Regions from separate parts of the Pseudomonas sp. AG1028 genome, predicted to be linked through region 3. Evidence: riboswitches for the same ligand, from Rfam matches in the RefSeq annotation. Region 3 holds a riboswitch; each other region holds the start of a gene.
What was found. Region 3 has a riboswitch for manganese ahead of mntP (manganese efflux pump MntP). Riboswitches for the same ligand answer to the same signal wherever they lie in the genome.
Positions count from the first base shown of each region.

Region 1: linked by a shared signal. The riboswitch ahead of FB481_RS02330 (TMEM165/GDT1 family protein) and the one ahead of mntP (manganese efflux pump MntP) in region 3 are both predicted to bind manganese.
Region 2: linked by a shared signal. The riboswitch ahead of mntP (manganese efflux pump MntP) and the one ahead of mntP (manganese efflux pump MntP) in region 3 are both predicted to bind manganese.

Region 1 is NZ_VIVP01000001.1:508,044-514,396, reverse strand. It holds gene FB481_RS02340 (2-hydroxyacid dehydrogenase) at 41-1,006, shown strand; gene FB481_RS02335 (methyltransferase) at 1,079-2,077, shown strand; yybP-ykoY riboswitch at 2,139-2,282, shown strand; gene FB481_RS02330 (TMEM165/GDT1 family protein) at 2,374-2,961, shown strand; gene FB481_RS02325 (M48 family metallopeptidase) at 3,053-3,871, opposite strand; gene FB481_RS02320 (SOS response-associated peptidase) at 3,939-4,556, opposite strand; gene FB481_RS02315 (DUF2007 domain-containing protein) at 4,590-4,850, opposite strand; gene FB481_RS02310 (CPXCG motif-containing cysteine-rich protein) at 4,850-5,032, opposite strand; gene FB481_RS02305 (1-acyl-sn-glycerol-3-phosphate acyltransferase) at 5,178-6,341, shown strand.
Region 2 is NZ_VIVP01000004.1:227,342-233,694, forward strand. It holds gene FB481_RS08280 (membrane-bound PQQ-dependent dehydrogenase, glucose/quinate/shikimate family) at 1-2,370, opposite strand, end outside; gene mntP (manganese efflux pump MntP) at 2,583-3,146, opposite strand; yybP-ykoY riboswitch at 3,151-3,317, opposite strand; gene nhaA (Na+/H+ antiporter NhaA) at 3,405-4,772, opposite strand; gene FB481_RS08295 (polyamine ABC transporter substrate-binding protein) at 4,965-6,050, opposite strand.
Region 3 is NZ_VIVP01000010.1:172,569-178,921, forward strand. It holds gene FB481_RS17960 (hypothetical protein) at 76-981, opposite strand; gene mntP (manganese efflux pump MntP) at 985-1,551, opposite strand; yybP-ykoY riboswitch at 1,560-1,724, opposite strand; gene FB481_RS17970 (diguanylate cyclase) at 2,448-3,437, opposite strand; gene FB481_RS17975 (CHASE domain-containing protein) at 3,442-6,353, opposite strand, start outside.

The sequences.
Region 1 (6,353 bases), on a different contig from region 3:
CACTTTACTTCCCGACAGGACAGCCAGAAAGGTACAGCTGATGAGTAAAACAGGCCGCGCAGTGTTTCTCGATTATCGCTCCCTCGACCTCGGCGATCTGGACATGGCGCCGCTGCGCGAGCCCTTCGCCGAGCTGGTACTGCACGACCAAAGCAGCCCGGTGCAGATCATCGAGCGTCTGCAGGGCGCCCGCGTAGCGATCAGCAACAAGGCGGTGATCGATGCGGACGTGTTGGCAGGCTGCCCCGAGCTCGAACTGATCCTCGTTGCTGCCACCGGCACCAATAACATCGACCTCGCCGCCGCCCGGGCGCATGGCGTCACCGTGTGCAACTGCCAGGGTTACGGCACACCTTCGGTGGCCCAGCACACCCTGACACTCCTGCTCGCCCTGGCCACAAGTCTGCAAGACTATCAGCGTGATGTTCGCGCTGGCCGTTGGCAGCAGTCGCCCATGTTCTGCCTGCTCGACCACCCCATCGTCGAGCTCGAAGGCAAGACGCTGGGGCTGCTCGGTCATGGCGAGCTGGGCGGCGCAGTAGCCAGATTGGCCGAAGCGTTCGGCATGCGCGTGCTCTATGGCCAACTGCCGGGGCGCCCGCCCCGCGCTGATCGGCTCGCGCTGGACGAGTTGCTCACCCAGGCCGATGCCCTGACCCTGCACTGCCCGCTCACCGAACAGACCCGCAACCTGATTGGAGCCCGCGAGCTCGATCTGCTCAAGCCAGGCGCCTTCGTGATCAACACCGCCCGCGGCGGCCTGATCGACGAACAGGCTCTGGCCGACGCCCTACGAGCGGGAAAGCTGGGCGGTGCAGCCACCGACGTGCTGACCCAGGAACCACCCAGAGAAGGCAATCCATTGCTGGCCGACGACATTCCGCGACTGATAATCACCCCGCACAGCGCCTGGGGCGCTCGCGAGGCGCGCCAGCGGATCGTCGGCCAACTGGCGGAAAACGCCGCGGGATTTTTCGCAGGCCATGCCAAACGCCAAGTCAACTGATCCTTTGGTACCTCGGGCTTGCAGCTTAAGGTCCACGCCCCTACCCTTCGCGCTTTTGCCGGGGTATAGCTGATGGATCCGCGAAGTGAAGTGCTGCTGCGCCAGGCCGAACTATTCGCTGGCCCCGCCTTGCTCGCGGGCTTGCCGGCCGATGATCTGCTCGGGCAGCTACCACAGGCTGCAGGCTGGAGCTGGCATGCAGGCGATCACGCCCGACTGGAAGGGCGTTTTGCCGGGCGTAGCGCCTTTGGCGTCATGCCGCCGGCGGCCGCCTGCGAGACGGCCGTGCTGTTCCTGCCTAAGTCCCGCGAATTGACGGCCTATCTGCTCGACGCCCTGGCCTCCCGCCTGCCCGGCAAACCGCTGTATCTGGTGGGCGAGAAGCGCGCCGGCGTCGAACGTGCCGCCAAGCAGATGGCCGCCTACGGCAAGCCGCGCAAGCTCGACAGCGCACGCCACTGCCAGCTGTGGGAGGTGCGGGTTGATCTGGCTCCGGCCGAACCCGACCTGAACGCACTGGCTCAGCGCTACAGCCTGCCGCTGGCTGACGGCCCCCTCGAGATAGTCACCCTGCCCGGTGTATTCAGCCACGGCCGCCTGGATATCGGCAGCGCACTGCTGCTCGAATACCTGGATCAATTGCCAGATGGCCATCTGCTCGACTTCGGCTGCGGCGCAGGCGTGCTCGGTGCAGTGCTCAAGCGCCGCTATCCGCAAAGCCAAGTCACGATGCTGGACGTCGACGCCTTCGCCGTCGCCAGCAGCCGCCTGACCCTGGCCGCCAACGGGCTGCAGACCGAGGTGATCAGCGGCGATGGTATTGCCGCCGCGCCCTTCGAACTGAGCGCAATTCTGAGCAACCCGCCCTTCCATCAGGGCGTACATACTCATTACCAGGCCAGCGAAGACCTGATGCGCCAGGCCTCGCAGCATCTGCGCAAGGGCGGCCAGATCCGCCTGGTGGCCAACCGTTTTCTCAAGTACCCGCCGCTGATCGAACAGCATATCGGCCCCTGCCAGACCCTGGCCGATGCCGATGGCTTTCGTATCTACCAGGCGACCCGCCCGTAACGCAGGTCGCCTGCGGCAGAGCGGCGCAGGCCTTGCCCAACGTGAGGCGTTTGGGCAGAATGCGCGCGTCCTAGGGGAGTAGTCTCCCGCGAGCACCAGCTCGCCCGGCATGCATCAACATACTTGGTCCACAGACCATGGTGCGTGCGACCCAAGATCCGCCGAGATGGATCTGCGCCGTTCGGCTCGAACGCCGCACAGGGTTTGACAAGACCTATGACACGAACACCTTACCCGGGGCGGGGAGGTCGTCCGTGTCATAGCCGTGTCTACCCGCCCCTTTAGGAAGCCTGATGCTGGAATCCCTGTTCGTTCCCACTCTGATCGTTGCCCTGGCGGAAATCGGCGACAAGACGCAACTGCTCGCCCTGTTGCTGGCCGCACGCTTTCGCAGGCCCTGGCCAATCATCTGGGGCATGGTCGCCGCCACCCTTGCCAATCACCTGGCCGCCGGCGCGGTAGGCAACTGGGTCGCAGGTCTGCTCTCGCCCGCGCTGCTGAGCTGGATTCTGGCGGCGTCCTTTATCGCCGTGGCACTGTGGACACTGATCCCCGACAAGCTCGACGATGACGAAAGCTCCAGCCTCAAACGCTATGGGCCGTTCCTGACCACCCTGGTGGCCTTCTTCCTGGCGGAGATGGGTGACAAGACCCAGGTGGCGACAGTGATGCTCGCCGCCCAGTACCCACACTTCATCATGGTGGTGCTGGGGACTACGCTGGGCATGCTGATCGCCAACGTACCGGTGGTGCTGGCCGGCAACTTTGCGGCCGACCGCCTGCCGCTCACTCTGATTCGCCGGCTTGCCGCCCTCGCCTTCGCCGTACTGGCGATCTATGCGGCGTACCAGGCCATGCTGTTGAGTGGCTTTTTAAACGGCTGAACTCCCAGGGACAAAACCAACGCCGGCACAAGGTTTTGGCCTTGAAGCTGAGCCGCCACCAAGCAGACGGTGGCGGCTTTTCACATCGTGATCAGCCTTTCTTGGCCTGCTGATACAGTGGCATGACTTTCGGGATAGCCGCCTGCAGCGAGGCGATACGGCTCGACGAGGATGGGTGCGTGCTCATGAACTCTGGCGGCGCACCTTCGCTGGCCTTGGCCATCTTTTGCCACAGGCTGACCGCCGCATTGGGGTTGTAGCCTGCACGTGCAGCGAGTTCGAGGCCGATCAGGTCGGCTTCGTTCTCGTTGCCGCGGCTATTGGGTAGCGTCATGCCGTAATTCACTGCAGCATCGGCCAGTGCCATCTGGTCCGAGCTGACGCCCAGTAGCGCGGCAGCGCCCTGCTTCGCCAAGTTCACGCCATAGGCCTTGGACATCGCTTCGCGGCCGTGCTCACGCAGGGCATGGGCGATCTCATGGCCCATGACCGCGGCGATTTCGTCATCGGTAAGATTCAGCTTGTCGATGATGCCGGTGTAGAAAATGATCTTGCCGCCTGGGCCGCAGTTGGCGTTCAGCTCAGGGCTCTTGATCAGGTTGACCTCCCATTGCCACTGGGCCGCATCCGGACGGAACAGCGGCGCCTGCTTGATCAGGCGGTCGGCCACACGCTGCAAGCGCTTGGCCTCGGCACTGTTCTTGTCCAGCGCGCCCTGGCTGGAGGCTTCCTTCAACGTTTGCTGATAGGACTGGGCATACATCTGGTTGACCTCATCGGTCGACAGCGCACTGAACATGTACTGCTTGCGCTCGACGCCGACCGAGCCACCGCTGGTGGTATTGACGGCTTGGCATCCTGCCAGCAGCAGAGCCGCGGTCAGCGTGGTGATGGACAACGACGGTTTCATGCTGGATCTCCCTGGTAACTAAGAAAGGTATGCTAGGGGCTGCCCGTATTTCAGTGCAAGCAAAGCCTCAGGCAGGCGTCAGGCACTCCGGCCCGTCGAGCTTCGGGTCATTGACCAGATTGCTCAACACGCGTTCGCGCAGCGCTATCGGCTTGGCGACGAGCAGCGCCTGCAATTCCTCAGGCGGCGTATCGGCGGCCAACCAGCGCTGCCGTTGCTCGGTATCGAGAATCAAGGGGCGACGCAGCGTCGCGGCCGCCTGGGTGATCATGGCCGTACTCAGGTACACGTGCCCTTCCACTGGATAGGCCTGCCATACCGCTGCGAAATACAGCAGCGAATCCTCGCCGCTCAGCCAGTACGGGCGCTTGCGCGCCGCGCCGCGCCATTCATAGAAACCGTTGGCAGGAATCAGGCCGCGGCGCAGACGAAACGCCTCGCGAAACATCGGCTGCTCGCTCAGGGTTTCGGCACGGGCGTGGGATGGCGTCTTCGACAGATCCTTGAGCCAGGCGGGCGTCAGCCCCCAGCGCGCACGAACCAAGGCGGGCTGCTCATGTGCGCTGCGCAGCAGCAACACCTGGGAGCCAGGTGCCAGGTTCCAGTGCGGTAGCTGGTCAGCGGGAAAACCAGGCTGCGCCGCGAAGGCGGGCGTCCAGCGAAACAGCGCGAAGCGTCCACTCATGAAGGGCTCATCGGGATGGGTGGCGCAAGCTGTTCAACACAGCAATACGCCCTGAACAGAGTCCGGCTCGTCACCGGGTAGCGGTTGCGCGCCATTGTACTCGCCGATCAACCAGCGGGCGCGCTCGGCGTCGACGTCCTCGACCAGCATGCCAAGCAGCCCGCAGGCCGGCAGTTCGCCCACGGCGCCAGACAGATGGGCGCCGACCAGATGTGCCCGGATGCCTTCGCTGGCCAGCATGGCCTTGAGCAACTCGCCCTCCATCAAGTCCTGCGGCTCGTAAACGCGCTTCATCAATCGTTCTCCCCGCGCACATCCAGATGCCAGCTCTGCCCATCGGTTTCGAGCAGAAAGACGATGGGCCTGCAGCATACCGGGCAGTCCTCGATGTATTGCTGATCGCCCGCTGACAAATCCAGCACAGCCTCGACCGGTTCACCGCAATAGGGGCACTGGTAATCCTGGGTTTCCAACATGGGGCGCCTCCGGGTGACTTGCAGGGTATAATGCTCGACCACTTGCCGCTCCCGGGTTGCCGTCACGCTGTCATCAGGCGTTATCACGGCACGGGGCGCAGCGCTTTCAACTCTTCAATCGCAGCGATAATCACAAGAGATCATGATGGGCGAATTCGACAGCATCCGACCCTACGCCGACGCGGAAATTCCAGCGGTTCTGGCGCGCCTGTTGGCCGACGATGCGTTTCTCGACATCCTTACCCAGTTTCGTTTTCCGCGCCTGGCCGGCCCGTTTGGCTGGGCGCTCAAACCTTTTATAGCTCATCGGCTGCGTTCGCAGTTCCGCCATATCGATTCGGTTCGCGCGCTGCAGGAATCTATCGAGCCGTATATCGACCGCACCGTCGAGCACGCCACCGATGGCGTGACCTACTCGGGCGTGGAAACGCTGAAGGCCGGCAGCCCCTACCTGTTCCTGGCCAACCACCGCGACATCGTCATGGACCCGGCCTTCGTCAATTACGCCGTGTATCACGCCGGCCTACAGACGCCGCGCATCGCCATCGGCGACAATTTACTGCAGAGGCCTTTCGTCAGCGACCTGATGCGCCTGAACAAGAGCTTCATCGTGCACCGCTCGATCACCGGGCGTCGCGAAAAACTCGCGGCCTACCAGCTGCTGTCGGCCTACATCAGCCACTCGATCGGGCAGGATGGCGAATCGATCTGGATCGCCCAGGCAGAAGGCCGCGCCAAGGACGGTGATGACCGCACCGATTCGGCAATCCTCAAGATGTTTCACATGAGCCGCAAGGACGAGCCGTTCGCCGACGTCATCGCCAGCCTCAAACTGACCCCGGTGTCGATCAGCTACGAATACGATCCCTGTGACCAGGCCAAGGCGCGCGAGCTGTACACCCGCGCTACTACCGGCAGCTACACCAAGCAGCCGGGCGAGGATGACAAGAGCATCGGCCTTGGCATCACTGGCTACAAGGGCCGCGTGCATGTGCATTTCGGCGACCCGATCACCAGCGGCTTCGAGGATGCCAAGCAGCTGGCAGCGCTGACCGATGCGCAGATCCTCACCGGCTACCGGCTGTTCCCGGTGCACTACCTGGCCTACGCCATGTGGAGCGAGCGCGATCCGCAGCTTGAAGTGCCGGCAGCCGAATCGCTGTTCGGCGCAGACGAGCTGGCCGCCGCCAAGGAACAGTGGCAACAGCGCCTGAGCCGCTGCCCGAGCGAACAACAGCCTTACCTGATCCTGCAGTACGCGATGCCGGTGCGTAACCAATATCGCGTCAAGGCTGGTCTGCCGCTCTGATTCAGTTGCCCC
Region 2 (6,353 bases), on a different contig from region 3:
AGAGATCACGATGTACTGCTTACCGGTGGCCGGATCCTTGTAGCTGATCGGCGTGCCCTGGCTGCCGACCGGCAGACGACCTTTCCAGACTTCCTGGCCGGTGGCGCTGTCGTAGGCGCGCAGGTAGTAGTCCTGAGTGGCGGCGATGAACAGCAGGCCGCTCTGGGTGGACAGCGTGCCGCCGATGGTCGGCATACCGACTGGAATCGGCAGGTGCATCTTGATACCCAGCGGGCCGGTATCCTGCACGGTGCCGACCGGTACTTGCCAGGCGATCTGCCGGGTGTTCAGGTCAACGGCGGTCAGGGTGCCGAACGGCGGCTTCTGGCACGGGATATCCAACGGCGAGGTGAAACGCAGCTTGGCATTGATCGCGTACGGCGTGCCTTCCAGCGGTACCGCGGCGTTGGCGATGTTGGCCGCTTCGCCGCCGTCATTCTTCGGCACGCTGCCTTTGGCTGGCTGAGGAATCAGCTGCACTTCGAGACCGACACGCATGTCGTTGACGAACAGGTAGTTGCGCGTCGGATCGACCGACAGGCCGCCCCAGTTCATGCCGCCCAGCGAGCCTGGCAGATTCAGCGACGGGTCGGTACCCGGCGGCGTGAACAGGCCGTCATAGCGCATCGACTTGAACTTGATGCGGCACATCAGCTGGTCGAACGGCGTGGCGCCCCACATGTCGGACTCGGTCAGAGTGTCCGCACCGATCTGCGGCATACCGACGGAAACCGGCTGGGTCGGCGAATAACGCTCACCCTCGATCTGCCCCGGTTGCACCGCACGCTCCTGCACTTCGGTCAGCGGCTTGCCGGTCAGGCGGTCGAGCACGAACAGCTGGCCGGCCTTGGTGCCGAACACCAGCGCCGGAACCTTGCTGCCGTCGGGCTGGGTGAAGTCGATGAAGCTCGGCTGCATCGGCACGTCGAAGTCCCAGAGGTCGTTGTGCACGACCTGATAGACCCACTTCTCATCACCGGTGGTGGCGTCCAGCGCCAGCATAGAGGCACCGTACTTGCGGTCCAGCGCGGTGTGCTTGAGGCTCCACAGGTCGATGGCGGCGCTGCCGACCGGCATGAACACCGTGTTGGAGTCCGGATCGTAGGACATCGGCGCCCAGACATTCGGCGTGGAACGGGTATAGGTGTCGCCCACCGCTGGCGCTTCGCGATCTTCCGGCTTGCCCGGGTCGAATGCCCAGCGCATCTCACCGGTGATCACGTCGAAGCCGCGCATCACGCCGCCCGGCATATCCGTGCTGACGTTGTCGGCTACACGGCCGCCAACCACCACGGTCGTGCCGGCCAGGGTCGGCGCCGAGGTCAGTGAATACTGGCCCGCATCGGCACCCTTGCCCAATCCCGCCTTGAGGTCGACACGACCCTGTACGCCGAAGTCGGAGCAGAACTCGCCGGTGTTGGCGTCCAGGGCGATCAGCTCGGACTCGATGCTGTTCATCAGAATGCGCTGCTGGCAAGCGGCGCCGGCCGCTACGCTGGCCACCTTGATGGGCGTCGAATTCGGCTGCGTGGGCTGGGCGATCGGCCGCGTGGCATCGAAGTACGCGAGGCCGCGGCAGCGCATCCACTTCTTCTGCTGGGCATTGATCTGCCGGTTCCAGATTTCCTTGCCGGTAGCCGCTTCCAGGGCGATGACGTTGTTGTGCGGGGTGCACAGGAATACGCGGTCACCGACCTGTAGCGGCGTTTGCTGGTCTTCGGCGCCATTGCCGGTCGGGCTTTCCGGGACGTCACCGGTGCGATAGGTCCAGGCGACCTGCAGATTCTTGACGTTATCGGGGGTGATCTGGTCCAGCGCGACGAAACGCGAGCCGCCTGGCGTGTTGCCGTAGTGCTCCCAGTTTTGCTGCGCCTCGCTCGCCGGCGTCGCCACCGGCGCATTGCCACTGGCGGCCACCACCGGATGGGGCTGGAACATGCCCCATACCGCGGCGCCGAAACCCAGTAACAACACACCGGCCGCCACGAAGGCCGGCGCCGGCCTGGCGGTACGGCCGCTACCGCGCTGCAGCAGCGGATAGGACAACGCCACGCAGATCATGAAGCCGGTCAGCACCATCAACCGCGAGATCAGCGGCCAGAAATCCAGGCCGGCGTCCCACAGGGACCAGGCCAGGGAGCCGACGAACACCGCTGCGAACAGCACACCGCCAGAAGCCCGAGCACGCACGATCTGTAAGCCAGCGACCAGCATCACCACACCGGCGATCAGGAAGTAGGCACTGCCGCCAAGCGCGACCAGGCGGTACCCGTAAACGCTGAAAAACAGGCCGGTTGCCAGAATGACCAGGCCGAGCGCCGCGAGCCAAAGTCGCGCGACAGCCGAAGGTGGCGATCTATCGTTTGCCATCGAATAATCCAAGAAGTCGTTTTAGAAGAGCCCGGCGGGCGATTAACCGGCAATTATACAAGCGCAGCGGCTGTCGAAATATTCAGAAACATGGCTGAATTCATCTATATGTATCGTTTTTCACGATGCCGTTTCGCTGAGTACTCGCAACCGCCCTACTCCAACGTCCGCAAAAGCCTGACGAACGCGCTGCAGCGCAGCGGGCGCGAGCATCACATGGTGTGCTCGTAGAGAATCGCTGCGCCCACGCCAATCAGCACCAGGCCGCCGAGGATCTCAGCCTTTTGACCGATGGCGGTGCCAATCAGACGGCCGAGCATCACACCGATGGTGGCCATGGTCATGGTCGCCAGGCCGATAGCCAGTGACGCCACCCAGATGTTCACGTCGACGAAGGCCAGGCCGATGCCCACCGCCAGCGCATCGATGCTGGTAGCGAGCGCCGTGGCGGCCAGCAGCCAGAACGAATGGGACTTGGGCTTTTCCTCTTCCTCATCAGCGTCGGGTCGCAAGCCTGCGTAGATCATATGCACGCCGAGCAGCAGCAATAGCGTGAAGGCGATCCAGTGATCCCACTCTTCGGCAAAACTGGCGGCCGCCTGGCCGATGAACCAGCCGATCACCGGCGTAATAGCTTCGATCACGCCAAAGATCAGCCCGGTACGCAGCGCGTCGAGAAAACGGGGTTTATGCAGCGAAGCACCCTTGCCAACAGCCGCGGCGAAGGCATCGGTGGACATGGCGAAAGCCAGGAGAACGAGGGATAGGAAGCTCACGGTTACGTCTCGGTCGGGCTATGAGTCAATGACGGATACACGCGCCCGACCTTAGGCACGTATCTGTCATTGGTCTCACCAACCGAAAGGTGTTCGTACCACGGCTGCTGCCGAGAATGTTGATACGAACGCTGCCAAATAAAATTGGCAGCAGGCTACTCCCCAAAGAGGCCCGCACTTTACCCAAAAGTACGGGCCGAAAAAACCATTTTCTCTGGGTATCAATCGCTTGCCGAAGGCCGAAAGACAAGCAGCAGATCAGGCCGCGCTGGAAGAACCCTGGCTACGCAAACGCTTTACGTAAAGCACACCCCAGATCAACCCCAAGATTGCCGAAGCCAGCGAGCCAAGCAGCACGCCCAGCTTGGCTGCAGCCAGCAGGTTGGCATCGCTGAACGCCAGGTTGGCGATGAAGATCGACATGGTGAAGCCGATCCCGGCCAGCAGACCGATCAGCGCGACGCCGCGCCAGGACACGTCGGCCGGCAGGCGGCACAGGCCAAGCCTGACCACCAGCCAGCTGACGCTGATAACCCCGGCCGGCTTGCCGACCAGCAGCGCGATGGCCACGCCCAGCATCACCCAGTGCGAAGTTGCCGACGAAAGATCGGTTCCGCCCAGGCTCACACCGGCGTTGGCCAGGGCGAACAGCGGCATCAGGCCAAAGGTGACCCAGGGGTGCAGTGCCAGTTGCACGCGCACCACCGGTGGCAACAGCTCGCGCTGGGCCAGGCGCAATTCACGCACAGATTGGGCAGCTTCGTTGGACGCCACCGCCGTACCACTGTCGTCTTCCAGCTCACGGGCGATACGGCCCACGGCATCACGCGGCAGCTCGCGGGTTGGCAGGCAGATCACCGGCGTCATCAGGCCGAGAATCACCCCAGCCAGAGTCGGGTGCGCACCGGTCATCAGCAGCCCCCCCCACATCAGGCCGCCAGGCAGTACATAGGCGAAAGCCGAGCCAATACCAATGCGCTGCAGACCCAGCACTGCCAGTGCACCGATGCCAGCCAGGGCAAAGCCGCTGTAGTTGAGGCCGTCGGAATAGAACAGCGCGATGAGGATCACCGCGATCACGTCATCGATCACCGCCAGGGTCAGCAGAAAGATGCGCACGCCAGAAGGAATACCTTTGCCCAGCAAGGCCAGCAGGCCGACCGCGAAGGCGATATCGGTGGCGGCCGGAATCGCCCAGCCGTGCAGACCGGCGCCCTTCAAATTGAGGCTGGCGTAGATTAGCGCGGGCATGATCACCCCGCCGCAGGCTGCGGCAATGGGCAACGACGCCTGGCGCAGATCGGCCAGGGCGCCATCATGCATCTCGCGGCGAATCTCCATGCCGACGACCAGAAAGAACAGGGTCATCAGGCCATCGTTGATCCAGAAATGCAGGGACTGGCTAACGCCAAAGCTACCGAAGCCAAACGACACGGGCGCATGCCAGAGCGCGTGATAACTGTCGGCATAGGGCGAATTGGCCCAGATCAGCGCGGCGGCGGTGGCCAGCAGCAGCACCACACCGCTGAAGGCTTCACGATGAAGGAGGTTACGAACGCAGGCGAAGGCATGCTCAGCCAAACGCTGGGCACGGGGAATATCCTGAAAGGACGGGCGCGATTTCATGGACGAACGAGCTCCGCGCGGCGGCCCGACCAACGCAACAGACCTGTCTCACCGCACCATGCGGCTAACACCCGGGCGTCATCCTACACAGATGATCACTTCAGGCACCAGCCCCACCGACGATCAGATGCAAGATGAGAGAACTGTCGAAATAGCGTAACGGCGGCGCTCACAAGGCGCCGCTACGCGGGCTCAGCGCCCGGTTTTGATCCGCGTCCACTCACGGGTGATGATGCGCTGGATTGGCGCTGGAAGGTCGGCGGACACGTAGAGTTTGCCGATCACCTCATCGGCCGGGTAGATGCCCGGGTTGTCACGCACGCCCGGCTCGAGTAGCGCGGTGGCATCCTTGTTGGGGTTGGCGTAGCCCACGTAATCGCTGACCGGCGCGATCACCTCGGGGCGCAGCAGATAATTGATCAGCGCATGGGCGCCATCGGGGTTACGGGCATCGCGGGGAATGGCGAGCATGTCGAACCACAGGTTGGCGCCCTCCTTCGGAATCACATAACGGATATCCACCGACTTGCCGGCGTCCTTGGCACGACTCTGGGCCTGCATCACGTCACCCGAATAGCCGACCGCCACGCAGATATCACCGTTGGCCAAGTCCGAGATATAGCGCGAAGAGTGAAAGTAGGTCACCGACGGCGCCAGTTTCTGAAGCAGCGCCGAGGCCTTGGTGTAATCGTCGGGCTCATGGCTATTGGGGTCGAGCCCAAGATAATGCAGCGCCTGGGGAATAATCTTCACCGGCGCATCGAGAAAGGCCACGCCACAGCCCTTCAGCTTGGCCAGATTGTCGGCGTTGAACACCAGTTCCCAGGAATCAACCGGCGCGCCATCGCCCAGCACCGCCCTGACCTTCTCGGCGTTGTAGCCAATACCGACCGTCCCCCACATATACGGCACCGCGTATTTGTTTCCAGGGTCAGCGGCCTCAAGGCGCTGCATCAGACGCGGATCCAGATGCGACCAGTTGGGCAGCTTGCCGCGCTCCAGCGGCTGGTACACCTGGGCGCGAATCTGCTTGGACAGAAACTGGCTGGACGGCACCACCAGATCGTAGCCGGAGTGTCCGGACAATAGCTTGGCTTCCAGCATCTCGTTGGTTTCGAAGACATCGTAGGCCACGGCGATGCCGGTTTCCTTCTCGAAGTTCTTCAGGGTGTCGGGGCCCATGTAGTCGGACCAGTTGTAGAAATGCACCTGTTTGTCATTGGCTTGGACGGTGGTGCAGGCGATGAGGCTGAGACTGGCGAACAGCAGCTTGTTCATGGTCGTTTCTCCTGGAACAACAAGTCAGGCAGCCGTGAATGGCACTACTTGAGGCAAGCATAGGAACGAATTCGCAGAATTACCCTGAATACCCTTCAAAGACTTCGAGTCTTTTCTACACGTGCCCAACCAAAAAGCCAGCCACATTTTCACAAAATGGGAACGGCGCGCAGCGAACTCCCCCTACATGTGCACAAATAAAACGCTTTGGAGGAACTAAGGCGCGTAACCGAGCGGAGCTGGTTTCAAAGTCGACGTCAAGTGGTCACAACACCAGGACTACTCTGGCACGGCATGGCAATA
Region 3 (6,353 bases):
GTCCAAGGCGGTTACTTTTGCCTGGGGCAGATACCTCCCAGGCAATGACATGCATGACCGAGCGGATGACGAGCGCTACTGAGCGTGATCGTCATCACCACCTGGCGGCGTGATCTCCAGGATTCGATCCCGGCCCCCCTCTGCAAGCAGGTAAGTGCCTTGGGGTGTAGGCGTAAGCATCTGGGGAGCCTTCAGGAAAGACAGTACGGTCTGCAGGCGCCCCTGTGAGTCGAGCAGCAGAAGACGCGCACGGTGCGTGGCGTCTTCGCCGATCCACAGTCCGCGCCGGTCGCACAGCAGGTACGTAGGTTGGTTCAGGTTGTCCAGTACGACAGGATCGCTTCCATCGTCGGTCAACTGACGTACCACGCCCTTCTGCTTTTCCGTGTAGAGCATCCTGCCATCGCCACAGCGCGTGACGGACTCCGCTTCGTCGAGGTGATCACGGACCGTCTCAAGGGCACCATCGCTCCACCGATAACGTAGCAGCCGCCCGTCCCCCTTGCGGTCCTCTATCGCATACAGGTAGTCACCGTCGTCCCACAAGCCTTGCACTTTCTGGCCCGTGAAGAGATCGGTGGATACGCCATCCTTGAAGTAACGCACCACCGCCCCTTCAGCTTCCTGGCTGTAAACCCAGCCTCCCCGAGCCGCTATCATGCCGTCGGGTTTGGACAGGTTGTTCAATAGGGTTTTCTGGCTGCCGTCAGGAGCTATCTGCACGATGCTCCCCTGTCCATGATCAAGCTCCTGCGACAGGATCAGTGCCCCATCTGCCAAGGGAATCAACGAGGCGACCTTGGGCAATCGATCATGGGCGACGCTATAACGCCAGCCCTCCGAAGCCTGTACCGGGTAGAAGTTCTGCCAGGCAAAAAATGCCAAAGCAGCTGCGATCAATAGCGCGCAGGCGCTAAGAGCGAAACGTACACGGCGAGCCCTGACGGTAGGCTGATTGTGTTCACGCATCACCTCGCTCATTGATCACACCGCTGACAGATGTTCAAAGAGGATGCCGGCGCCAACCAGCATCAACACTACACCACCAATGATCTCGGCACGTTTGCCGACGACGGTTCCCAAGACACGCCCAAGCATCACGCCAAGGGTCACCATCACCGCCGTAGCGACGCCGATGGCAGCTGCTGCAACCAAGATGTTGACGTCGACAAATGCCAGGCCTACGCCAACGGCGAGCGCATCGATGCTGGTCGCAAATGCCGTGACGGCCAGAACCCAGAAGGAGTGCTGGCCGGAACGCTCTTGCTCCTCTTCGTCCTCCTGCAAGCCGTTGTAGATCATATGAATACCAAGCAGCACGAGCAGCGTGAAGGCGATCCAGTGATCCCACTCCTCTGCGAAGCTGACGGCAGCTTGGCCGATGAACCAGCCGATGATGGGAGTGATGGCTTCGATGGCGCCAAAGATGAGGCCCGTGCGCAGGGCTTCGGTAAAGCGAGGTTTATGAAGGCTGGCGCCTTTGCCAATGGCTGCTGCAAAGGCGTCGGTCGACATCGCCAAGGCGAGGAACAGGAGAGAGATGGGATTCACGGTTAACTACCAGCCGGGCTATGAGTCAACGACACGTCCACACGCCCGACTTTAGGTGTGGATGCATCGTTGGTCTCGCCAACCGGCAGGTGTTCGTGCCACGGCATGTTGCCGATAATGTTGACACGAACGCTCTACGACCAAAGCCGTGAGCAGGCTACTCCCCAACAAGGGCGGCTACTATACTCAAAGTCATAGCCTGTAGAAAGCCTCATTGCGGCTACTCACGCGAGGCAGCTTTCACTAGTCTCAAGCCATCACATAGCCGGGAAGTGATCATTGCAAATCAGCGCGAAAGACCAGCAGATCCTGACAGGCTGAATCACGCCCGGAAAAGCGATTCATCCGACCTAGTGGCTCTACCTAATATCTCGGCTCTTCAAGGATCAGGATCAACCGACGCAAGGATGCAAAGCATGCTGCACCACACCCTCAAGTACGGTATTTGCCCAGACGAACTCGCCCGAGTTCTAGGCCTGGCGATGGACAAACACCGCCACACCCTGCTGGCAGTGCCTGGGGACATGAGGAACCTCAATGTCCCTCTGGAGAAACTTCTTGGCGCCATGGGTACAAAGCAGCTTCTCAATGAGCACGAGGTGACGGTTCTCAGGCATGGCGGGGAAAGAACAGTGCATCTTGTCTCGTTATGTGGCTGCAGTTCGTTTCAGTCGGGCTCGATAGTCCTGCCTTGGCTACCGCCGGACAACGTTGCCAAAGCGCGGGACAGGTACCCAAGCGCAGATACTTACTTCATCCCGAGCGATGGGCCAGGCGCGCCTTATCGGGCACCTGGTAGAGATGAGCTATCACGGTATCTGGCGACTTACCCCAACTCGAAAGCGATCTGAGCGAGGCCGGATCGCCTGTGGCCTGGCTTACGCGCCAGATGCATCTCAGCTGGAGCTCGCGGGACTGCCTGGTGCATCGAGCGCTTCTATAGCCTCGAAACGACTGCTGTTACGGCCGGATTGCTTGGCGGCATAGAGCGCCCTGTCTGCCACGCTGAGCAATTGCGCGGCGCCGAACAACAACCCCGGCGGGTTGGCTGATATATGATTCAGCAGGCTCCAGCCGGCGCTCTGTGCATCGAAACTCGCAACACCTACCGACACAGTCACAACGCCAAGCTCACTCGTCGCATGTGCAATGTTCAAGGCGCGTACATTTTCGATGACCTTGTCGGCAACCCGGCATGCGCCATCACGCGTGGTTTCGGGCAGCACGATCGCGAACTCCTCGCCCCCATACCGTGCCGCCAGGTCCATGGGGCGCTCTGCACAGCGAGCAAGCACGCGCGCCACCGCACTCAGGCATTCATCCCCCATCAGATGACTATAGTGGTCGTTGTAGCGCTTGAAGAAATCGATATCGAGCAGCAACAGAGAAAATGCACGCTGCGTGCGCAGCACCGACTGCCATTCGCGCTCGATCGACTGATCCAGCGCACGTCTGTTGGCCAGCCCCGTCATGCCGTCGGTCTGCGCCTGGCGGTTCAATCGGTCCATTGCCAGCTTCAGATGAAGATGGGTTTTGACCCGCGCGGCGACGATAGCAGGACGGATCGGCTTGCCGATGAAATCCACGGCGCCGAGCTCCAGCCCCTCCTCTTCCATGCTCGCTTCGGTATGGGCGGTGACGAAGATCACTGGAATGTTGCTGGTCGACGGGTCGCCTTTGAGAATGCGGCAGACCTCAAAGCCGCTGATGCCTGGCATCTGCGCGTCGAGCAGTATGAGGTCAGGCTGTTGCTGACGAGCCAACTCCACAGCCGCGTCGCCCTGGGTAGCAAACAAGACCTGTCCAAGCCCCGAGATGGCCTTGCTGAGGGCTCGGACAGCCGAAACATCATCGTCAACGATCAATATCGTCGTAGCGCGCTCCATCGTTCTAACGCTCCTTGCTCTTGGCACGGGCCTGGTCTAGTAACACCAGCGCCAACGCGTAATCCAGATTGTCGACTGCCTGCCAAATCTCGGCTACTTGAGAATCGCCTGCCATCTCGCGAATGGCGCTGGCAGCATGGGCAAAGCTGTCCAATGCGGCCATGTCGCGGTTGCGCAATTGTTCTTCAAGCATGGCGAGTGCCTGTTGCGCCTGGGTTTGATCGATATCGTCCACTGGCAACGAGGGTGCCTTATCCCGGAGCAGACGAGTGTGACCGTCCAGTTCGGCATAAGCGGCCAACAAGGCCTCGAGCGCAGGTCTTGTCGCCGCATCGGCCGCACCGTCACGCAGCAATTGCTCTACATTTCCCGCGCGGGCGGCGAGCTCCTTGGCTCCCAGCAACGCCGCGGTCCCACGCAGCTTGTGCAAGCGCGCTACCAACTCATGGGATGGCTGTGACAAGAGACGATGGTCAGCGAACTCCACGAAGTCCGCAAAGAACCGCTTCAGCGAAGACATGAAAAGAGCCTGATCATCTCCCAGTCGATTCGCGACATCCTGGCCATCAATTCCCGGGATACTTGGCCAATCGTCCGGGCCTTTGCTTGGCGAAGACAGTGCGAGTACCGGAAGCGGGCCCCCACGCTTGCGCTCCACAGCGAGGCGTAGGGCACGAATCAGGGCAGAAGGCTCCAGAGGCTTGGTCAGGAAATCATCCATGCCCGCCGCCTGGGCCTGCTGGCGCTCCTCGGCCATGGCGCCAGCGGTCAGGGCAAGCACAGGCAGGAGAGCCAACCCAAGATCGTCGCGTAGCCTACGGGTGGCTTCATAGCCATCCATTTCCGGCATCTGCACGTCCATCAGTACGGCATCGAAATGATCGGGCATCTGCTTGAGACGCTCGAGGGCCTCACGGCCATTGCTGCATGTCTGCACCTGGGCACCTTGCTGGGCGAGCAGCAAGCTGGCGACCTCGAGGTTGATGGCGCTGTCATCGACCAACAGTACCTCCATGCCCTCCAGCCAGCGGGCTACAGAAGTATCGAACTCGCTGGCGAGATTGATCCGCGTGGTATCGCCATCGCGATACACCAGGCACTCATTGACGGCATTGAACAAACGCGCACCGTCCACAGGGCTGGGTACTACTCGCTGCCAAGGCTCAAGGGGTTCGCGTTGCATGGCCAATTGCTGCGTCTGCTCCATGATCAACACCAGCGGCAGCCTCTCGCAGCCACAACGTTGCATCACCTGCCGCAGCAGCCGCACCTGGTCGAGAGAGGCAAGCAAAGCGTCCGGCAGGCGATGCTCCTGTGTGTCGGGCCGTTCCAGAAGCACCTGAAAATCGGTCGGACTTTCTACATGAGTCGTGCGCCAACCAAGGTCTTTAGCGATCCGAGTGAGTTGCTGAGTCTCACTCAGACCATCACTGAGCAGCCAGACATCGAGCGCTTTATCTGACCTAGCATGCTCGTCTGACTCACTCGCCATTTGCAGAGGCAAGTCGACAGTGAACTCGCTACCAGTACCCAACTGACTGTGCACGCCCACTCGCCCACCCATTTGCTCGGCAAGGCCACGCACCACCGACAGGCCCAAACCGGTTCCGCCGAACCGTCTGGTTGTAGAGGCATCAGCCTGCGTGAACGGTGAGAACAACTGCTCGGCAACGTCATGGGCAATACCACAGCCGGTATCAGCGACCGTGATATGCAGCCAGCAGCGAGCATCGCGTTGCTGGTCGCAGTCCAGTGTGACTTTCACGCTGCCTTTAGCGGTGAACTTGAGGGCGTTGCCGATCAGGTTCATGAGGATCTGATTGATTCGCAGCGCATCGCCCAGCAGTAAATTTGGCAGCGGCCCGGCCGTTTCGACGGTAAATTGCAGCCCCTTGAGTTCCGCCTGGGGGGTGAAGAGCTGGACGAGGTCATCCATCAACTGGCGTGGACTGAAAGGCGCATGCTCGAGTTTCATCGCCCCGGCTTCGATTTTCGCGATATCGAGAATATCGTTGATGATGCCCAGCAGCGACCGCCCAGCGATCTGCAATTTGCCAAGCAGCATGCGCTGCTGGTCGTCCAATGATGTGTTCTGCAGCAGGTGAGCGACACCAATTACCGCGTTCATTGGCGTGCGGATTTCGTGGCTCATATTGGCTAGGAACAGACTTTTTGCAGCGTTGGCAGCCTCTGCCTGAGCTTTGGCTGCGTGCAACTGCTCGCTGCTCTGTAGCCGCTCGGTTATGTCTTGAGCGATGCCCAGATAGCCGCTGAGCTCGCCCGAGTCCATGCGAATTGGCGTCACGACCATCGACACGGGGACCTGAGAGCCGTCCTTGCGGACATAGGTCCACTGGCGTGTTTCGGCCCCTTCCCTGTCAGGCTTGTAGCGAAACACATCCACATCTTCCAAAGGATCTCCATATTCTGCAGCGAGCTCCTCTACGCGCGCGCCTATTTCAGACTGAAGATGAAAGTCGAGAACACTCTTGCGGCCGATGGTTTCCTCTGCGCTGTAGCCAAGTAGCAGTTGCGCGCCGCGGTTGAAGACGATGATTTCGCCCTGCACATCGGTCGCGATGATCGACACTTCCGATGATGCGTCCAGCACCGTTTGCAACAGCCCGGCCACCCGAGACAGTTCGGCCGTGCGCTCGCTGACCTGCTGCTCCAACTCGGCATTGAATTCCATCAGATAACGCTGCACGCGCTTGCTGTCACTGATGTCGTGCATCATCTTGGCCGCGCCCAGGATCCGACCATCAGCCTCCCTGATGAAACTGCAGGTGATGGTCACGTCGATCAACCGTCCCGACTTGTGCAAGCGCTGAGTTTCCAACGGTGCCCCGCGGTCCCCCCGACCAATGCGTTCGAGCAACTCCTCATCTTCTGCGAGTCTCGAGGCAGGTACCAGCA